DNA from 4 places in the Bacillus sp. P4_E1 genome. Region 1 is predicted to be linked to each of the others. Evidence: riboswitches for the same ligand, from Rfam matches in the RefSeq annotation. Region 1 holds a riboswitch; each other region holds the start of a gene.
What was found. A riboswitch is a leader RNA that binds a small molecule or an ion and turns the genes downstream of it on or off. The one in region 1 is predicted to bind S-adenosylmethionine.

Region 1 (5,092 bases):
GAAAATTAAAGAAGTAGAAAAAGAATACATTGAAAATGCGAAAGTAATCGGTGCGACTTTATCGAAATGTGCAATTGATTCACTTATTTATGAGCGTACATTTGATTTAGTTGTCGTAGATGAAGTAAGTATGGCTTATGTTCCGCAAATCGCATTAGCTGCTTCACTTGGGAAACGTATTGTCGTTTGTGGTGACTTTTTACAGTTACCTCCGATTGCGATGGCGAACCATGAACTCGTTCGAAAATGGCTCGGTGAAGATATGTTTTATCATGCAGGGATTGTTGATTCTGTAAATAAATCAGAAGCACATCCGAACCTTTTTATGCTGCAGGAGCAAAGACGTATGCATACGGATATATCTAAGTTTACGAATTCATTTATTTATAAAAATAGAGTGTACGATCATCCATCTGTTTCAGAGCGTAAAGAACTTGCGAAACTGCAACCGTTCGCAAATGAGGCGAGTGTTTTATTTGATACGAGCTTAATGGGAGCCTTTTCTTTAAAAGACGCTGCTTCCGGTTCTCGTTTTAATATTATGTCTGGTTTAGTAGCGATGCAAATGATGTTAATTGGATTGTTAGACGGTGTTCAATCTATCGGTGTAGTTACGCCTTACAGGGCACAGTCCCGTTTTTTATCAACGTGTATTAGAGAAATGTTGCAGAAAACGAAATATCAAAACATACCAGTTTTAGCGGCGACAGTTCATAAGTTTCAAGGGTCTGAAAGAGATATGATGATCTTTGATACGGTAGATAGTTATCCGCAAGAACGACCTGGCGTGTTATTCTTTGACCATAAAAATCATCGCCTCGTCAACGTTGCAGTGACAAGAGCGAGAGGGAAGTTCATTCAATTATCAGATTGCCACTACATGCGTAAAAATCTTTCGAGAAAACAAGCGTTATCGCAATTAACAGCTCATATAGAACGTCACGGAGATGTGTATGATCGCACGACATCAAGACAATTGTGGGAGCGAAAGATCTCGAAACGTTTACGCTGGTTTATGGAAATGAATCTTGAAGAGCCGAAAGGGTTATTGAAAGATATTTTAGCCGCAAAACGAAAAATTATCATTTCACTTCCAAGTACAAAGCAAGTGGATAAGCGAGTCTGGCAAGCGTTAATGCGTACAAATGCGCAAATAACAGTGTATAGTGATGGACCAGTTCCGTTAAAAAATGTAAAGTTACAAAGACAAAATAAAGCATTCCCGTTTATCGTAATCGATGATGAAATCTTTTGGGCAGGAGCACCTCTTACATCTCAAATGATGTTTGAAGGTAGTATGGAATTTCCGTACATATGTGCAAGATTACAAGCACCTGAAACAATTGGCGTATTAAAAGGGTTTTTAGATATTCGGTAAATTCAGATAGGAATTCCTTGACTTTTGCCTGGAATGAACTTAGAATGAAAATAATTTAATATAATTTTATGAAAATTCTTATCACGAGAGGTTGAGGGACTGGCCCTATGACACCTCGGCAGCGGATTCTTTATGAATACTGTGCCAATTCCAGCAAGGTAACTTGAAAGATAAGAAAGAAGCTCATTTTGACTGTATATACAGAAGCCTCTTTCTATCTTTTAGAAAGAGGCTTTTTTACGTGAAAATAAAAGGAGGAAGAAAAATGGGAGCGACAGGAGTAACGTCACAAAGAAAAACAATTGAAGAGAGTATAGAAAGAAATAAGGAAAAGTACATAGAAACAAGTCATAATATTCATGCGAATCCGGAGATTGGTAACCAAGAATTTTACGCATCAAGAACGTTAAGTTTGTTGTTAGGAAGCGCAGGATTTCAGTTGCAGCACAATATAGCTGGGCATGAAACAGGATTTATCGCGCGAAAAAGTTCAGGGAAACAAGGACCAGTCATCGCATTTTTAGCTGAGTATGACGCTGTACCAGGACTCGGTCATGCATGTGGTCACAATTTAATTGGCACAATTAGCGTTGCAGCAGCGATCGCGTTATCAGAAACGCTTGAGGAAATCGGCGGAGAAGTTGTCGTGTTCGGAACACCAGCAGAAGAGGGCGGGCCAAATGGTAGCGCAAAATCGAGTTATGTGAAAGCTGGCTTATTTAAAAACATTGATGCGGCGCTTATGATTCATCCGAGCGGAAAAACAGCTCCAACGAGTCCGTCACTAGCAGTTGATCCACTAGATTTTCATTTTTACGGAAAAACAGCTCACGCAGCGGCCTCACCAGAAGAAGGAATTAACGCATTAGATGCGATTATCCAGCTGTATAACAGTATTAATGCACTTCGCCAACAACTCCCATCAGATGTGAGAATTCATGGTGTTATTACTGAGGGCGGGAAAGCACCTAACATTATTCCTGACTACGCCGCAGCAAGGTTCTTCATCCGTGCTGCAACGAGAAAAAGATGTGCGGAAGTAACAGAGAAAGTAAGAAACATCGCACAAGGAGCAGCGTTAGCAACAGGCACAAAAGTAAAAATTCATCAATTCCAAAATGAAATCGATGAACTACTCGTAACAAAAACATTTAATGACGTCGTAGCGGAAGAGTTAGAACTACAAGGTGAAGAGGTAAACCGTAAAGAAAGAGTAGGAATCGGCTCAACGGATGCAGGAAATGTAAGCCAAGTTGTACCGACAATTCATCCGTACATTAAAATCGGTCCAGATGACTTAATTGCGCATACGAATGAATTTAGAGAAGCAGCACGTTCAGAATTAGGAGATAAAGCATTAATTACATCCGCAAAAGCACTAGCAAATACAGCGTATCGATTAATTACAGAAGAAGGGTTGTTAGAAAAGGTTAAGGAGGAGTTTAGGGAGGAGCAGAGGAATCAGGGGTAGGTGGTTAAAATACAGTTGAGTGTTCTCTTTTCGAAAAGAAATCTGATTAATAAGTGAAAATGTAATAAAAAAGAACATTGATTTTTCAATGTTCTTTTTTATTTACTAATCATTTATTTCTTCGTTATTTTGATAACAAATTTCTTCAGCAATTTCTTGGATGCGATCTAGTTTAATACCATCTTTTTGTTCAATAGATAATGGATGGTCTGTTAGTTCGAGTTCAATATAAGGTTTGTAACCGATTTCTCTAGTATGAACCATTGTTTTTAAACTTACTGTATCTGGATAACAAGGAAGTTGGGTAGATAACCAACCAAACATTGGCTCTAATTCGTTTTCTCTTCCTTTCGTTTCCCAGTAATCAAGCGTCTTTTGGAAGTTTGTTTCACTTAAAGATACCCATACATCCCATATAAAAGGTCCCTCTCCATCTAAAACTGGAATTTCAATACAACCTTTCATAAAGAAATATTCATCATCAATTACACATAGATCTTCATCCATTTCAACTCGACTCTCTAGCTCTTCTTCAGGGATATAGTAAAAATAATCGGGAGCCTCATTCCCATAACATATAGGGAGTTCATCGTGAAATACTCCGCAAAATTTACAAACATAGCCTATTTTTTCGTTCATTAATTTTCTCCTAACCATCTATATCAATTGTGTTTGATCATTTGATTTTAAATAGATTATATCATTTATTTTGTTGATTTCTCTCACAAAGAAGCAACTTTTAATGTTAGCGGAGGATAATACGTATCCTTTTATCAGAACGACAATTTCTCCTCAAACTCACTCTTTAAAACAATTAAAGGAGACGATAATCCAAATTGCATTAAGGAGTCTAAAAATGTAGCGAGAGAATCCATCGAATCGCTCATGACCTTCATCATATAATTAAACTCCCCGCTAATTCGATATAAATCAGTTACTTCGGGAGCGGCATTACAAAATTGGATGAAATCAGAGCATTGACTCGTTTTAAACATGATGAATGCTTGAATGTTCTTATTAATTTTAGAAGGCTCAAATTTCGTTCGGTATGCAGCTATAACGCCTTGATTTTCAAGTTTGTTAATGCGTTCTTTTACAGCAGGCTGCGTCATGGATATAATACGTCCTATTTCTGAAACAGAAATTCTCGCATTTTCATACAACAAGTTCATAATTTTATGGTCAATTTCATCTAGTTTTACTGCGTTTTGCATTGGATAGCCCCCCTTTTTTATTTTCTAAAGTAAATCGCAAATTATAACTATAATATCATAAGTGAAGGAACTAAATTACCTATAAATCTATATTTAAAATTATTAGTATTTGCTTAAAAATATAAGTATAGGATTTATTAAACGAAAATTTAGGAAGGGTGGAAAAAATGAAGAATCTTGATGGGAAAGTAGCGTTAGTAACAGGGGCGAGTCGCGGTATTGGTCGTGCGATTGCGATGAGATTGGCAAACGACGGTGCATTAGTTGCAATTCACTATGGCCGAAATAAAGCAGCTGCAGATGAAACAATTAGTGAGATTGAATCTAATGGAGGAAAGGCATTCTTAATTGAAGCGGATTTCAATTCAATTGATGGTGTCAAAAAGATAGTAGAACAATTGAAGAATGAATTACAAATAAGAGTTGGTACATCAGAGATTGATATTTTAGTAAACAATGCAGGGATAGGTACACAAGGAACAATTGAAAATACGACAGAAAAAGTTTTTGATGAAATTATGGCCGTAAATATTAAGGGACCATTCTTCTTAATTCAGCAAACATTACCATTACTACGAGCAGAAGGGCGCATTATTAACATTTCATCGGCCGAAGTACGACTTGGTTTTACAGGATCAATTGCATACGGTTTAAGTAAAGGGGCATTAAATACGATGACACTTCCTCTAGCTAAACAGCTTGGAGAAAGAGGTATAACAGTGAACACAATTATGCCTGGGTATACGAAGACAGATATGAATGCGAAATTGCTAGATAATCCGGAAATACGAAATTTTGCTACGAATTCATCTGTGTTCGGACGAATAGGGCAAGTTGAAGATATTGCAGATGTAGTAGCATTCCTTGCTTCTTCTGATAGCCGCTGGGTAACAGGGCAAATTTTAGATGTTTCTGGAGGATTTTGTTTATAGGGGCACTACTTCATACACATCAAGCTAATATTTTCATATCCCCCTAAATTAAAATTTTCTTTCTCTACAGATAGCTATTTTGAGAAGCCGCTCATTT
Region 2 (5,092 bases), on a different contig from region 1:
CAAACAGGTGAAGTGAAAAGATACGACAAAGGAAAGGCACCTAAATTCGTTGATGGCGTATTAAATCACGAGACTGCATCTACATTAAATACGTATTTCGGTAAATATATTCACGGATTTTGGAATACAAAATTCTCACAAACGGATATGAAGATTCCGACTGAGTGGGGAACGAAAGAAGGAGTTACACCAATCTTCGGTAAGGATGGAACGTTATATTATTTTACTGATTTCACCTCTCCGAAAGAAGGAGTAGATTCTGCACTAGGCTATTCGCTTATTGATGCGCGTACAGGTAAGTTGTATTACTATAACGGAAAAGAAGTAAAGGGAATTATGGATGGTTCGGCTGCTACAGAAGTAGTGGATAATTCCTTTAAGAGAGAGAAATGGCACGGAACAATGCCGGTTATTTATAACGTATATGGTAAACCTTCTTGGATTGTACCGGTTATTGATGACGGCGGATTAGTACGTGCTCATACTGTCATATATGCTTCTAATGCAAAAGTGTTTGCAACAGGTTCAACGCAAAAAGAAGCACTTGAGAATTATAAAAATGCGCTGAGCGGAAGTGGTGATTCATTTAGACCGACTTCAAATGGGAAAGAAGCGCAAAAAGAAGGTACTGTACAACGTGTGTATAAAGAAAAATCAGGTGAAAATACGATTGTGTACGTACTATTAGAAAACGAGCAAAAAGTATTCATGGTACCGGCGAAGAAATTCCCATATGCAATGTTTACAGAAGTAGGAGATCCAATTCAAATCACATATTTAGACACAGGAGAAATGATGGCATCTGTATCTAAATTTACAAATAGTAATTTGAAAAAGTAAAGCGATAGAGATTCTATCGCTTTTTTTACATTATTAAACAGGAAAATACGGTATACTTGACGTATATTCATGTTGTAACTATAATTGTTACGATTAAGTGTTTATATGAAAGGGTGAATGGAAAAAGTGAATGGAGTTAATCACGAAATATATAAACCTGTAAAGACAAACAGGTTATGGATGATTCTTGTATTAGGGACACTTACGGCAATTGGGCCATTATCTATTGATATGTATTTGCCTTCTTTACCAAAGTTAACGGATGATTTACAAACGGGTGCATCCCTCGCGCAGCTTACATTAACTGCTTGTCTGCTTGGGCTTTCAGTAGGGCAGTTATTTATTGGTTCAATTAGTGACATTTACGGAAGACGCAAACCTCTTATTATCGCTCTTATTATTTATGTTGCTTCTTCTTTACTTTGTGCTGTTGCACCATCGATTTGGAGTTTAGTGCTTTTACGTTTCTTACAAGGTGCTTCAGGATCTGCTGGTATCGTTATATCACGTGCAATGGTACGTGATATGTATTCAGGTTCTGAAATGACGAAGTTTTTCTCACTGCTTATGTTAGTAAACGGAGCAGCGCCTATTTTGGCACCGATTATTGGAGGGCAATTATTACAGTTCACATCATGGCGCGGCGTTTTTATCGTTCTTGGAGCAATTAGTGTATTCATGCTAATATCAGCTACTTTCGTATTACGTGAAACATTACCTCCTGAAGAAAGAGAGACAGGTGGATTATCAGGAACGCTTGCAACATACGGAAAGCTTCTGAAAGATCGTTTATTTATGGGGTATGCACTGTCGCAAGGATTAGTAACAGCTGCAATGTTTGCTTATATTTCTGGTTCACCGTTTGTGTTGCAGAACATATACGGAGCATCACCACAGCAATTTAGCTTATTCTTTGCGATTAACGGTATCGGTATTATTATTGCTAGTCAGGTTACGGGCCGTTTAGCAGGGAAAGTGAATGAGAAAACGTTATTCGTTTCCGGTATTATTATTGCAGCTATTGGTGGTCTATCTTTATTACTGACAATCTTACTAGGAATAGGTTTAATTGGTGTTTTATGCTCGTTATTCCTTGTTGTATCAAGTGTCGGGGTTGTATCAACAACTGGTTTCTCGTTAGCGATGAGAAATCAGAAACAAGCTGCAGGAACAGCATCGGCCTTATTAGGATTATTACAGTTCATTTCAGGAGCACTTGTTGCACCATTAGTAGGTATTGGCGGAAGCAATACCGCATTACCGATGGGGGTTGTGATAGCTCTTTGTGAAATTGGTGCTGTATTATGTTATCTATTTATGGCCAGAAGAAGTGAAAAGCAGTTTGAACTGCAACAAAGACAAAATTTAGAGGCTTAATTTATAAAAAAGAGCTGATTCAAATATGTGTTGAATCAGCTCTTTTTTCATTTCTTTGAAATAACTTATACATTGTTGTAAGGTGATGCAAAAGTTATTTGCATAAAGTGACGATACTGTGACAAAAATGTTGGTGTGTATATTAAGATTTCGTCTTAAGTGTAAAAAGTAGGGTGTTCTCGGTATAATAACAAGTGGAGATAAAAGAAACTATAATGAGTAATAGCTGTAGATAAAAGGAGAAGAAGAGATGAAGAAGGTTTTGGGTATTGCTGTAATGGGAAGTATGCTCCTTCTAGCAGGGTGTAATGGAAATAAAGATACGAAAGAACCGAAAGAAAAGGTAGAGCAATCTACTGAGCAAACAGAAGAGATGAAAGAATACCGTGCAGTACATGAAAAATACGATATGAAAATGAATAAAGAAATTAATAAAGCACTACAGTTATTTGAAGTGGCAAAAGAAAAGGGCGGTAAGGAAATAACTAGTGCTAAATATAAAGAAGACGTGCGAACGGTAACAACGGGCATGTTAGAAGATATTGATCATATGCGTAAAGAAATTCGTGTGCCGAAGTCGAAAGAGGATGAACATGAACTATATGTTGGTTTCTTAAATGAAGCAGAACAAGCGATGAAAAAATTACAGAAGTTAGCTAAAGAAGAAGATTCATCGTTGATTCGTGATATAGAAGTTAATTTTTCAACAGCATCGACATACTATAAACGCTTTCAAACAGAGGCGAAAAAATAACCTTGCGCATGCGCAAGGTTATTTTTTCTTTTTACCATCTCCGTCTTCATCCTCGGATACTAATATCTTCTGTTCTTCGTGAAATTCTGAAATTGTTTGTCCAGTAATATTATCGAATGGAGTGTAAAAAGAAGTGATGCTTTTCTTTTTAATGAAGAGTTTATCCCGCATTAACGGGCAGTAAGACCCCCACCTCAAAGTTCAGTGAAAGCAAAGAAGTTAGGTAGGGGATCAACTGCCCGTAAAAGCCCGATTGGTGAGGGCTGATAATCAGTGGGGGATGAACAAAACCCCTACTGATTAAAGTTTCACTTTATAGAAGCCGATGATGACAAGTACAAGTATTACGATTGTTAATGGCAATCCTATAGTAGCCAGAAGTAGTGGATCCATCTTATAACTCCTTTAATACAATTTCTTTTTATTATAAGCGAAAGATTGTAATTTCAATAACTAATATAATAGAAAACTGATTTTTCTAAATATATCCAATTTGATTGACTTTTCATTTTTTCAGAATTATAATTCAAAATATACAATTTGAACCAAATAATAATATAGCAATTTACTTATCCAGAGAGGTAGAGGGACTGGCCCTATGACACCTCAGCAGCGGGTTCTGTAACAGGAACACCGTGCTAATTCCAGCAAGCAAGTCTTGAAAGATAAGTGATGGGCCTTCGTTTATTAAGCCTTGATCTTATTTTTTAAGATCAAGGCTTTTTGTGTTTTAAGAAGTAGAGAAGGAGTAATGGCAACAAATATGTCAATAAAACAAAGTAAATTCATTTGTTTAGGGGGTTATTGAAGTGTATGTTATTAAAAAACTATCGGTTATGGTATTCACGCTATGGGTCATTACGACAGTAACATTTTTAATTATGCATATTATTCCAGGTGATCCGTTTTCATCAGATGCGAAAATCTTTCCTGAAGAAGTAATACAAAACATGAGAGCGAAGTATCACCTTGATGAACCGTTATGGAATCAGTATGTTGCTTATTTGGATGGGGTAGTTCATTTTGATTTTGGCGAATCTGTTCAATCGACAGGTCAAGGTGTATCGGAAATTATAACAACTGGTTTTGGACCATCAGCAATTATTGGTTTACAAGCACTTGTTATTTCATTGTTAGTCGGAATTGCCGCAGGTACATTTGCCGCGCTATATCATGGGAAAGTGATTGATTATAGTGTGAGCTTGCTTGCGATTCTCGGTATTTCTATTCCTAGTTTTATTTTAGCACCACTATTTATACAAGTATTCGCCATACAATTTGAATTACTACCAGTGGCGTCTTGGGGAACATTTGAGCATACTGTATTACCCTCCTTCGCATTAGCGTTAGGACCAATCGCAGTTATTACAAGATTTGTTCGCTCTAATATGATTGAAGTGTTGCAGAGTGATTATATTAAGCTAGCGAGAGCGAAAGGTATACCAATTAAGAAAATCATTATAAGACATGCTCTTCGAAATGCGATTGTTCCGGTACTTACATTTGTTGGCCCATTAATGGCTGGACTTTTAACAGGGACTTTCGTTATTGAAAAAATCTTTTCAATTCCTGGTTTAGGAAAATATTTTGTAGACAGTATTTTCAACCGAGATTATCCGGTGATTATGGGAACAACCATTTTCTATAGTGCGCTATTAATTGTATGTATTTTTATTACAGATATCATTCATCGTATTGTTGATCCGCGCATTCGTTCTATTACGTAAGGAGGGTGATGTTTAAATGGGGGCTTATGAAATTAATGACCAGTTATTAACGAATGAAGAGAAAAAAGAATTAACGATAAATAAAGATCAGCAAACGATTAGCCGGAAAAAGGAAGTGTTTCGCAAGTTTATATCAAACCCTATAGCAGTTTTAGGGGCAGTGACGTTATTACTAATTATTGTTTTCTCGCTTATTGGCGAAAGTTTAACGCCATTTACTGCGAGTGAACAAGTAAAAGAAGCAACTAATTTACCGCCTAGTAGTGAGCATTGGTTCGGAACAGACGATTTAGGGAGAGATATTTGGGCGCGTACTTGGGCTGGTGGGAAAATTTCATTAACAGTTGGATTGGTAGCAGCAGCTCTTGATATAGGGCTTGGTGTACTTATCGGT
Region 3 (5,092 bases), on a different contig from region 1:
AATCTTCTCCATCTATTTTCCCTTTTAACTTTTCGTTATATGCTCCTCCGTCTAATAGTGTTCCGCCCACATATATTTCAAACGCCTCAACGATTCCCTTTTCCTTCGTTTTCAGTTTTATCCCTTGCAAACCAATATCAGCAATTTGACGTTGACCACATGAGTTCGGGCATCCTACCATATGAATTCGAACTGGAACATCGAGTGCAATTTGTGTATCTAAGTACTCTGCGATTTTGCGTAATCTTTCTTTCGTTTCTACTAACGCAAGATTGCAATACTCAATGCCAGTACATGAAACCGCATGACCGATAAACGATTTCGGATTTGCTGAAATTGCTTCAAACAACGGTTCACTTAATAATCCTGCAACATTTTCTGGCGGAACATTCGGAATAATGAAGTTTTGCGAGTTACAAGTTCGAATTTGCCCGTTTCCATATTTCTTTGCAATTCTTGCAATCTCAAACATTTCCTTTGCGTGTAAACGCCCTACTGGTACATTAAAGCCGACATACTTTAATCCTGCTTGTTTTTGATCTTGAACGCCATAAAAGTATCCTGCATTCCAGCCTTTGAGAGCACTTTCCCCTTTACTTTGCAATGGGCCTGTATACTCTATTAGTTTCTCTTTAAATTTCTCCGCACCCCAGTCAGCAACAAGAAATTTCAAACGTGCTAAATGACGCTTTTCACGATATCCAAAATCACGGAATATAGTAGCAATTGCAATTGCTATCCCCTTCACTTCTTCTGGTAAAACGAATACATCTAATTCTTCCGCTAAGTACGGACGAGCTGATAAGCCTCCCCCTACTTTTATATGAAAACCAATTTTTTTCTCACCATCTATTTCTTTCGTAGCGGGTGTAAATGCCACACAGTTAATCTCTGCATTTGCTGAATTATAAATGTTAGAACTAATAGACATTTTGAATTTACGTGGTAGATTAGAAAACTCTTCATTATGTTGGAAGTAATCGTATATTTCTTTAACAATCGATGTTGTATCAAATAGTTCATTCGCATCAATTCCAGCAAGTGGATTACCTGTAATATTACGCGTAATATCACCACATGCCCCTGCTGAAGATAAACCAACTCTCGCTAATCTTTTAAAAATATCCGGAATTTGCCCAATTTCTAACCAATGAAACTGAATCGCCTGTCTTGTCGTAATATCTAACACATCACGCCCATAATCTTCAGCGATAGAAGCAAGTGCTTCTGCCTGTGCATTTGTAATAATTCCAGAAGGAATGTTGACACGCATCATAAAATAGCCCGCTTCTTTCGGTCTTTGCAAATACAATCCCGCCCATTTAAAAGCGTCCCACTCTTCTTTCGGAATAGATTCAAATCCATTCTCCGCATAGTAAGGAATATCATTAAAGATTTCTAATCCGTCTTTCTCTAATTTCTTTTTCTCTGTTTGATTTAATTTTTCATTATTAGCCCACACTTTTTCATAACTCATCTTTTATCCCCCTATATGAAACTACGCTCTTGCAAGTACTTCACAATTTGCTCTGCACATTCTTCAATAGAATCCTTGTGCGTTTCTACAATTAATTCTGCTTGTTTTGGTTCCTCATACGGTGAATCAACACCAGTAAACTCTTTAATATCACCTTGTCTCGCTTTTTTGTATAACCCTTTTGGATCACGTTTTTCACACTCTTCAATTGGACATTTTACAAACACTTCTATAAACTCATCTGCCGCTAATAAATCCCTAACTTGTTTTCGATCTACTTGAAATGGTGAAATAAACGCTGTAAGGACAACAGTACCTTGATCTACAAATAGCTTCGCCACTTCGCCAATACGTCTTATATTTTCCATACGATCACTTTCAGAAAAACCTAAGTCTTTATTTAAACCGTGCCGAATGTTATCCCCATCTAGCACATAATTTCCGATATTCTTTTCAAATAGTTTACGAGCAACCGCATTCGCTACTGTAGATTTGCCCGAAGCTGATAAACCAGTAAACCAAACTACAAAACTGTGATGCCCATTCTTCACTCTTCTCTCATCTTTTGAAACAGAAGCTGTATGCCAAGTAATATTCGTATCCATCTCATTCTCTCCCTATTCTGTTACTACTTCTTTTTTCAAACCTTTAATTAGCACTTCCACTACTTCTTTACGACTAAATGTACTTGGCGGAATCTCACCATTTCTTAACATTTCTCGTACTTTCGTACCCGATAAGATGACACGGTCTTCTTTTCCATGCGGACATGTTTTCGTTGAAGCCATTGCTTCACATTTCGTGCAGTAAAAACTATGTTCAAAAAATAACGGCGTAATCCCTAACTCTTCTACTGTAAAATTCGTAAAGATTTCCTGCGCTTCATATGTTCCGTAATAGTCCCCTACCCCAGCATGATCACGCCCTACAATAAAGTGGGTACAACCAAAGTTCTTTCTTACTAGTGCATGAAATATCGCTTCCCTTGGTCCTGCGTAACGCATTGCTGCAGGAAATACACCTAAAAAGACACGATCTTTCGGATAATAGTTTTGAAGTAATACTTCATAGCTTTCCATCCTTACATCAGCAGGAATATCATCTGACTTCGTTTCCCCAACGAGCGGATTTAAAAAGAGACCATCTACAATTTCAAGGGCAGATTTTTGAATATACTCATGGGCACGATGTACTGGGTTTCTCGTTTGAAATCCAACTACTGTTTTCCAACCGCGTTTTTTAAATTCTTCTCTCGTTTCAATTGGATCTAAATGATAAGAAGGAAACGGATTATTTCCAAAGCGTTTTGTAAGAATAATAGCTCCTCCAACGTAAACGTTTGGTCGTTCATATAATTTTTTCACACCTGGATGTGCTTCATCCGTCGTTTTATATACAAGTAACGCTTCTTTTTCTTTATCTGGTACAAAAATATCTTCTATTTGAATAACACCATATACATTTCCTGCGTTGACAAGTTTTACTTCCTCTCCAGCCTGCAGTTTCTCGGCTACTTCTTCTGTTACCGGTAGTGTAATCGGTATACTCCATACGCTACCATTTGCTAAACGCAGCGTTTCTACTACTGAATCATAATCTCTCTTCCCTAAAAATCCTGTAAGAGGGCTATATCCTCCTGTCGCCAAAAGTTCTAAATCACTAAGTGCAATTTTGTCTATCTCGATTTCCTTTACAATGTTCGATATTTCATATGTTTCATCAATGCGGTTTACTAATTCATTTGTTGTACTCATCTTCTTATATCCCTTCTTAGCTTTATTTCAAAATCTATCTCATTGAAAGTGAAGGCCACATTCCGTCTTCATTTTCCCAGCCCATCTTCCATCTCTTGAGTTGCCACCATCACCTACAGGTAATGTACATTTCTCACACCCAATACTCGGATAGCCAACATCATGCAATGGGTTATACGGCAAACTATGTTTATATACATATCGCCAAACTTCTTTCCAAGTCCAATGAATGAGCGGACAAACTTTAATAGATTGAAAACGACGATCTTGATTTATAAACTGTGTATGCTTACGCGTTTCTGATTGTTCCCTTCTTAAGCCTGATATCCACGCTTTTTCCGCTGCTAATGATTTTTCTAACGGTAAAATTTTTCTAATACTACAGCAAAGATTCGGATTACTTTCCCATAACTTCTCTCCATGAAGCTTCGCTTGTTCATCGAGTGTAAGTTCTGGCTGTTTTTCTATAATATTTAATGAAGGAAATCTCTCGCGTACCTTCTTAATTAATTCGTACGTTTCTTGAAAATGAACATTTGTATCCAAAAATACAACTTTAGCAGATGGATTTACTTGGTTTATAAGATGCAATAAAACCATTCCCTCCACCCCAAAGCTACATGCATATACAATTTCATCTTTATATTCGTTATAAGCCCAACTTAATACTGATAGCGCGCCTTTCGTTTCATCTTCTTCAGAAAATGAAACACTATTTTCTTTCCACGTTTCGTACGTCAACATGTTTTTTCCCCCTGTAAAAGCAAAAAGACGGCTTTAACCTATTAAAAATAGATTAAAACCGCCTCTAGTTTTTCTAGTCAGCGCTTTTTACTTTAAACGAACCTTTTCACTTTTTTCTAATTGAATCACTTTTCCATCTTGCACAACAATTGTAATGGAACCATATTTCATATCAGCAAGCATCGCTTGAATTTTCTCAGATACTTCATCAAAATGCTCCCGTACGCTCACGCAAACAGCCCCCCTTTTTATTCATAAAAAAAATCTTTCCCATTTCGAAAAGACTGTTCGGTAATATATTTTACCTTATCTTTCAAAATGGATTCCATTTTGCTGGATTTAGCACCTTGCTTTCTATAAGCAGGTTGCCGAGCTTCGTAGGGCCAGTTCCCTCAGCTTCTCTTGATAAGCTTTGTATTTGTATTTTATCACAATTCTGATTTTTTTCAATCCTAGTTTTCCGATATATTTAATTATTTTTCTTTTTTTAAAAGGAGTTGCCTTTACTAGACAACTCCTTCTTTCTCATTCACACCAGCTCTTTAATACGTATGCGATCGTTCCCAATGATATTTTCATATGTTTCACGTTCTACGACAATTTGTGACGTCCCGCCTTTTGCAAAGACGACAGCTGGTCTACGAATACGATTATAATTATTCGCCATCGAGTACCCATATGCCCCCGTACAAGAAATTGCTAGTAAATCAGAAGAAGCAACTTGCGGTAAGTTAATATCCCAAATCAGCATATCTCCACTTTCACAGCATTTCCCAGCAATCGAAACGAGTTCCTCATTCTCATCATTCCCTCGATTCGCCAACATCGCCTCATAACGGGCTCCGTATAGAGCTGGTCTTAAATTATCTGTCATTCCACCATCGACTGAAACATATTTCCGAATGCCAGGAATCTCTTTCACCGCTCCGACTGTATAAAGTGTTGTTCCCGCATCACCTACGATACTACGACCTGGTTCAACCCATATTTCTGGAAGCGGATATTCACATAATGTAAATTGTTCTCTTATCGTACTTGTTACAGCGTGCACATACGTTTCAAGTGTTAACGGTGTATCTGAATCCGTATAACGTATACCGAAACCTCCGCCCACATT
Region 4 (5,092 bases), on a different contig from region 1:
AGGTGTTTCTACATAAAAGAGCTTCGTATTTGGTTTAATGTTTTCTTTTACTTCTTCCACATTGGTCATATCAACAAATGTATGTGAAACACCATAACGGGAGAGAACTTCAGTAACAATTCGATAAGTGCCTCCATATACATCTTCTGAAATAAGAACATGGTCACCTTGTGAAAGAAGGAGAAATGCAGTAGAAATGGCTGCAATGCCTGATGCAAAGGCAAATCCTTTTGTCCCGCCTTCTAATAAAGCAATGATATCTTCAAGAGCTTCACGTGTTGGATTTCCAGATCTACTATAGTCATACTTTCCGAAAGCATCTACATCAAACTGATGGAATGTTGATGTGTTATAGATGGGAACGTTAACAGCTCCTGTATGTGAGTCATGCTTGTATTGATTATGCAGTAAAAGCGTATCTATGGAATAACTCATATTCTTACACCTTCTTTTACAAGTTTAATTGCTTGCTTTAAGTCTTGAATTAAGTCGTTGCTATTTTCGATGCCGACTGAAAAACGGAGAAGACGATTACACACACCACGTGCTGTTCGAACATCTTCTGGAATATCGGCATGAGTTTGCGTTGCTGGATAAGTCATTAAACTTTCGACACCGCCAAGACTTTCAGCAAATGTAATTAAGGATAAAGATTGTAAGAAAGGATTAATCCAAGTTTCATCTTGAAGGCGAAATGAAATCATACCACCTCTTCCTGGATAAAATACATCTGTCACACCATCTTCATCATTTAAATAAGCAACAATTGCATGAGCGTTTTCTTCATGCTGTTTCATGCGAAGTGCTAAAGTCTTCATGCCTCGAATTAATAGCCATGAATCAAACGGGCTTAAGACAGCACCAGAGGCATTATGATAATGAGCAAGCTCCTCGCAAAGAGATTTCCCTTTCGCAACGACAAGTCCGCTTAGTACATCGTTATGACCGCCTAAATATTTAGTTGCGCTATGAAGGACGATGTTTGCACCTTCTGTTAATGGTTGCTGTATATAAGGCGTATAGAACGTGTTATCTACAATAAGAAGTAGTCCGTGCCTTTTCGCTACACTTGCTACACTTACGATATCAGTTACTTGCATTAATGGATTAGTCGGTGTTTCTATGAAAATAGCCTTCGTTTGAGATGTGATTGCTTGCTCAATTTGTTTAATAGATTGTGTATCTACGTATCTACATCGAATATTCCACTTGTCTTCATGTTCGGAAAATAGACGATATGTTCCCCCGTATAAGTCTTCAGATACGATAAGCTCATCTCCGGAACGGAATAGTGAAAGGACAAGGAGAACAGCCGCCATTCCTGAACTACAGGCATACCCTTGCTCACCGCTTTCTAAGTCTGCAATTGCCTGTTCTAAAAGGCCACGAGTCGGATTTCCAGTTCTTGAATAGTCAAATCCAGTAGATTTACCAATTCCTTCGTGACGATAAGCAGTTGAGAAATAAACAGGTGGATTAACCGTTCCTGTTGTAGCTTCGCTACGGTTCCCGATTTGTGCTAGTTTTGTTTCGATTGTTGACATGTGAAAATTCCCCCTTTTTAAAGTGAACGACTAAGTGAAAATAAAAAAAGCCTTCTAAGAAGAAGGCTTTCGGATTGAATAGAGTCTTCTTCTCATCTGTCAAATCTTTCACAATTTGCTGGAATTAGCACCTTATTAACGAATGAATGTTAATGGTTGCTGAGGCGTCAAAGGGCCAGTCCCTCTACCTCTCTAGATAAGAATGTTCGTATGAAATTTTATTATGGTTTTAACTTTACAACAAAAGATATTTGAATTGCAACTTTATTTTAAATAATTTTTATTTTTCCGCAAGTGTCATTGACTTTTATTTTAGTGCGTGCTAAATTTATAAAAAATTAACAAACATTGTTAAAAGGGGAACGTATTTCCTTTTAGCTACATAAATAAAATAATAAAGACAAACTCTTATTGAGAGCGGTGGAGGGAAAGGCCCTGTGAAACCCGGCAACCTTCAAACTAAATGTTTGAAACGGTGCTAAAACCTGCAAAACGTGTGTTTTGCATAATAAGAGGAGGAACAATTATGTCCCCCTCTTCAAAGTGAAGAGGGGGTTTTTATATTGATAGAAATGAGGGAGATTCGTGAAATTACTAGATTTATTATCAAAAGGAATTGTAATAGGTGATGGTGCGGTTGGAACGTTATTACATTCGCATGGTTTACAAAGTAGTTTTGAAGAATTGAATTTGTCTGATCCGGACTTAATTATATCGATCCATAAACAATATGTAGCTGCTGGAGCAGATGTTATTCAAACGAATACGTATGGTGCGAATGAAGCGAAACTCCGCATGTATGGTCTAGAAAATCAAGTTGTCCAAATTAATAAAGCGGCAGTGAATATTGCGAAAGCATCAGTAACAGATCGGAATGCAATTTTAGGGACAATTGGAGGTATGAAACATATTGGTGCTGTTACAACGACTGATATAGAGCGAGAATTTATGTTACTTGAGCAGGCAGGTGCTTTACTAGAAGAACAGGTTGATGGATTACTATTAGAAACTTTTTATGATGAATTTGAATTATTGCATGCGGTTAAAGTATTGCGTAAACAAACGAATATTCCGATTGTTGCTCAGTTAGCGTTACATGAGGCAGGTACGACTCAAAATGGGAATGATGTCAATGAAATATTAAAACAGCTTTTAGATTACGGTGCCAATGTTGTTGGGTTGAACTGTCAACTAGGCCCGCTTCACATGACGGAAGCTTTCAAAATGATATCGATTCCTCAAAATGGCTATTTATCAGCATATCCGAATGCAGGTCTCCCGAATTATGTGGAAGGGCGTTACGTATATGAGGGAAGTCCAGCGTATTTTGAAGAAATGACACCGAAATTTATTGAACAAGGTATTCGTTTATTAGGTGGTTGTTGTGGTACTACCCCGGAACATATTGAAGGAATGAAACGTGCTACTCTAAATGTTGCACCTGTAATAGCAAAGGAGACGATTCAAAGGCCTAAAGTGGTCCATACACATGAGAAGCGTTCGAGAGCTCATGTTACTCTAGCAGAAAAGGCAAAGAAACAAACGACAGTTGTAGTGGAATTAGATCCACCGAAAACGTTAGACACGCAGCGTTTTTTTGAAGGGGCAAGAGCACTGAAAAGGGCTGGAGCGGATGCTATTACTCTAGCAGATAATTCATTAGCATCTCCTCGTGTTTCGAATATGGCTATGGGTGCATTATTAACGAAGCATGATATTCCAGTATTGACGCATTTAACGTGTAGAGACCATAACGTCATTGGACTACAGTCTCACTTACTTGGATTATCAGCATTAGGTATGGAGGAAGTGCTAGCTTTAACTGGTGATCCAGCGCGCGTTGGTGATTTCCCAGGTGCAACTTCTGTATATGATTTGTCATCGATAGAGCTCATTAAAATGATTAAAGAGATGAACGACGGACGCTCTATTTTAGGGAAATCAATTGGTCCGGCAACAAGATTTTCTGTTGGAGGTGCATTCAATCCTCATGTAAGGCATTTAAAAGCAGCGGTCAAGCGAATGGAACGAAAAATTGATGCTGGTGCTGAATATTTCTTAACGCAGCCGATATATGATGTTGCTTTAATAGAAGAAGTATATGAAGCGACAAAGCATTTGGAACAACCTATCTTTATTGGAATTATGCCGTTAGTAAGTAAGCGGAACGCAGATTTTCTTCATTTTGAAGTGCCGGGTATTACTCTTCCTGAAGAGATAAGACAAAGAATGGATGGACATGAAACGAAAGAGGCAGCCATAGAGGAAGGGATTCGTATTTCACAAGAGTTGATCGATGCGGCGATGAAATACTTTAACGGTATTTATCTTATTACACCGTTTTTAAAATATGAAATTACAGAACATCTCGTGAAATATGTGAGAGAAAAGCAAGAAGTGAAAGAAGGTATTAATTGATGAAACGAATAGAAGAGAGATTACAACATGAAATTTTAATATTAGATGGTGCAATGGGAACGATGATCCAGCAAGAAGACTTAACAGCGGAAGATTTTGGAGGAGAAGAATACGAAGGTTGTAATGAATATTTAGTAAAAACAAGACCGGATGTTATTTTAAATATTCATAAAGTCTACATTGAAGCTGGAGCAGATATTATTGAAACGAATACGTTTGGTGCAACAAATATTGTATTAAGTGATTATGCATTGTCTCATTTAGATGAAGAGTTAAACGAAAGGGCAGCGCTTTTGGCGAAGCAAGCGGTTAAAGAAAGTGGGAAAGAAGTGTATGTTGCGGGAGCGATGGGACCAACGACGAAAGCGATTAGTGTTACAGGTGGTGTGACTTTTGAAGAGTTAATTGAAGCCTATACAAGGCAAGCGCGAGGACTATTAAGAGGAGAAGTTGATGTATTACTCGTTGAAACGAGTCAAGATATGCGTAATGTGAAAGCTGCGTACATTGGAATTCAATCGGCGTTTGAAGAACTAAACAAAATAGTACCTATTATGATTTCTGGAACAATTGAACCGATGGGAACGACTTTAGCGGGTCAAACGATCGAAGCCTTTTATTTATCGGTAGAGCATATGAAGCCATTATCGGTTGGATTAAACTGTGCTACTGGTCCAGAATTTATGAGGGAACATATACGTTCCCTATCTGATTTATCGGAGTGTTATATTTCGTGTTATCCAAACGCTGGTCTTCCTGATGAAGATGGGCATTATCACGAATCTCCAGCGTCACTTGCTGAAAAAGTAAAACGTTTTGCTGAAGAAGGATGGATTAATATTATTGGTGGTTGTTGTGGCACAACACCAGAACATATACGTGTAATGAAATCGGCGCTTGCCTCGATTAATCCTCGTGAGCATCATGAAAGGGTTGGACATGGAATTAGTGGACTAGAAGCGTTGCAATATGATGATTCTATGAGGCCTTTATTTGTTGGAGAAAGGACGAATGTAATTGGATCGCGTAAGTTTAAAAGATTAGTAGCAGAAGGGAAATTTGAAGAGGCTGCTGAAGTGGCAAGAGCGCAAGTGAAGAAAAATGCTCATATTATTGATATTTGTATGGCA

Region 2: another riboswitch for S-adenosylmethionine. It lies ahead of AC1DS7_RS23625 (ABC transporter permease); the one in region 1 lies ahead of AC1DS7_RS13595 (M20 family metallopeptidase).
Region 3: another riboswitch for S-adenosylmethionine. It lies ahead of AC1DS7_RS08765 (YezD family protein); the one in region 1 lies ahead of AC1DS7_RS13595 (M20 family metallopeptidase).
Region 4: another riboswitch for S-adenosylmethionine. It lies ahead of metI (cystathionine gamma-synthase/O-acetylhomoserine thiolyase); the one in region 1 lies ahead of AC1DS7_RS13595 (M20 family metallopeptidase).

The regions. Positions count from the first base shown of each region.
Region 1 covers NZ_JBFUIV010000008.1:148,637-153,728, reverse strand. The annotation lists gene AC1DS7_RS13600 (AAA domain-containing protein) at 1-1,378, shown strand, start outside; SAM riboswitch class I at 1,454-1,555, shown strand; gene AC1DS7_RS13595 (M20 family metallopeptidase) at 1,644-2,849, shown strand; gene AC1DS7_RS13590 (DUF2199 domain-containing protein) at 2,955-3,488, opposite strand; gene AC1DS7_RS13585 (Lrp/AsnC family transcriptional regulator) at 3,623-4,063, opposite strand; gene AC1DS7_RS13580 (SDR family oxidoreductase) at 4,231-4,995, shown strand.
Region 2 covers NZ_JBFUIV010000021.1:65,355-70,446, reverse strand. The annotation lists gene AC1DS7_RS23645 (DUF3981 domain-containing protein) at 1-840, shown strand, start outside; gene AC1DS7_RS23640 (multidrug effflux MFS transporter) at 958-2,217, shown strand; gene AC1DS7_RS23635 (hypothetical protein) at 2,468-2,971, shown strand; gene AC1DS7_RS23630 (DUF3951 domain-containing protein) at 2,990-3,142, opposite strand; SAM riboswitch class I at 3,538-3,643, shown strand; gene AC1DS7_RS23625 (ABC transporter permease) at 3,781-4,698, shown strand; gene AC1DS7_RS23620 (ABC transporter permease) at 4,715-5,092, shown strand, end outside.
Region 3 covers NZ_JBFUIV010000005.1:61,882-66,973, reverse strand. The annotation lists gene AC1DS7_RS08785 (nitrite/sulfite reductase) at 1-1,477, opposite strand, end outside; gene cysC (adenylyl-sulfate kinase) at 1,489-2,082, opposite strand; gene sat (sulfate adenylyltransferase) at 2,095-3,231, opposite strand; gene AC1DS7_RS08770 (phosphoadenylyl-sulfate reductase) at 3,271-3,975, opposite strand; gene AC1DS7_RS08765 (YezD family protein) at 4,063-4,206, opposite strand; SAM riboswitch class I at 4,279-4,387, opposite strand; gene lysA (diaminopimelate decarboxylase) at 4,505-5,092, opposite strand, start outside.
Region 4 covers NZ_JBFUIV010000006.1:242,420-247,511, forward strand. The annotation lists gene metC (cystathionine beta-lyase) at 1-435, opposite strand, end outside; gene metI (cystathionine gamma-synthase/O-acetylhomoserine thiolyase) at 432-1,544, opposite strand; SAM riboswitch class I at 1,634-1,747, opposite strand; SAM riboswitch class I at 1,950-2,059, shown strand; gene AC1DS7_RS11325 (bifunctional homocysteine S-methyltransferase/methylenetetrahydrofolate reductase) at 2,130-3,962, shown strand; gene metH (methionine synthase) at 3,962-5,092, shown strand, end outside.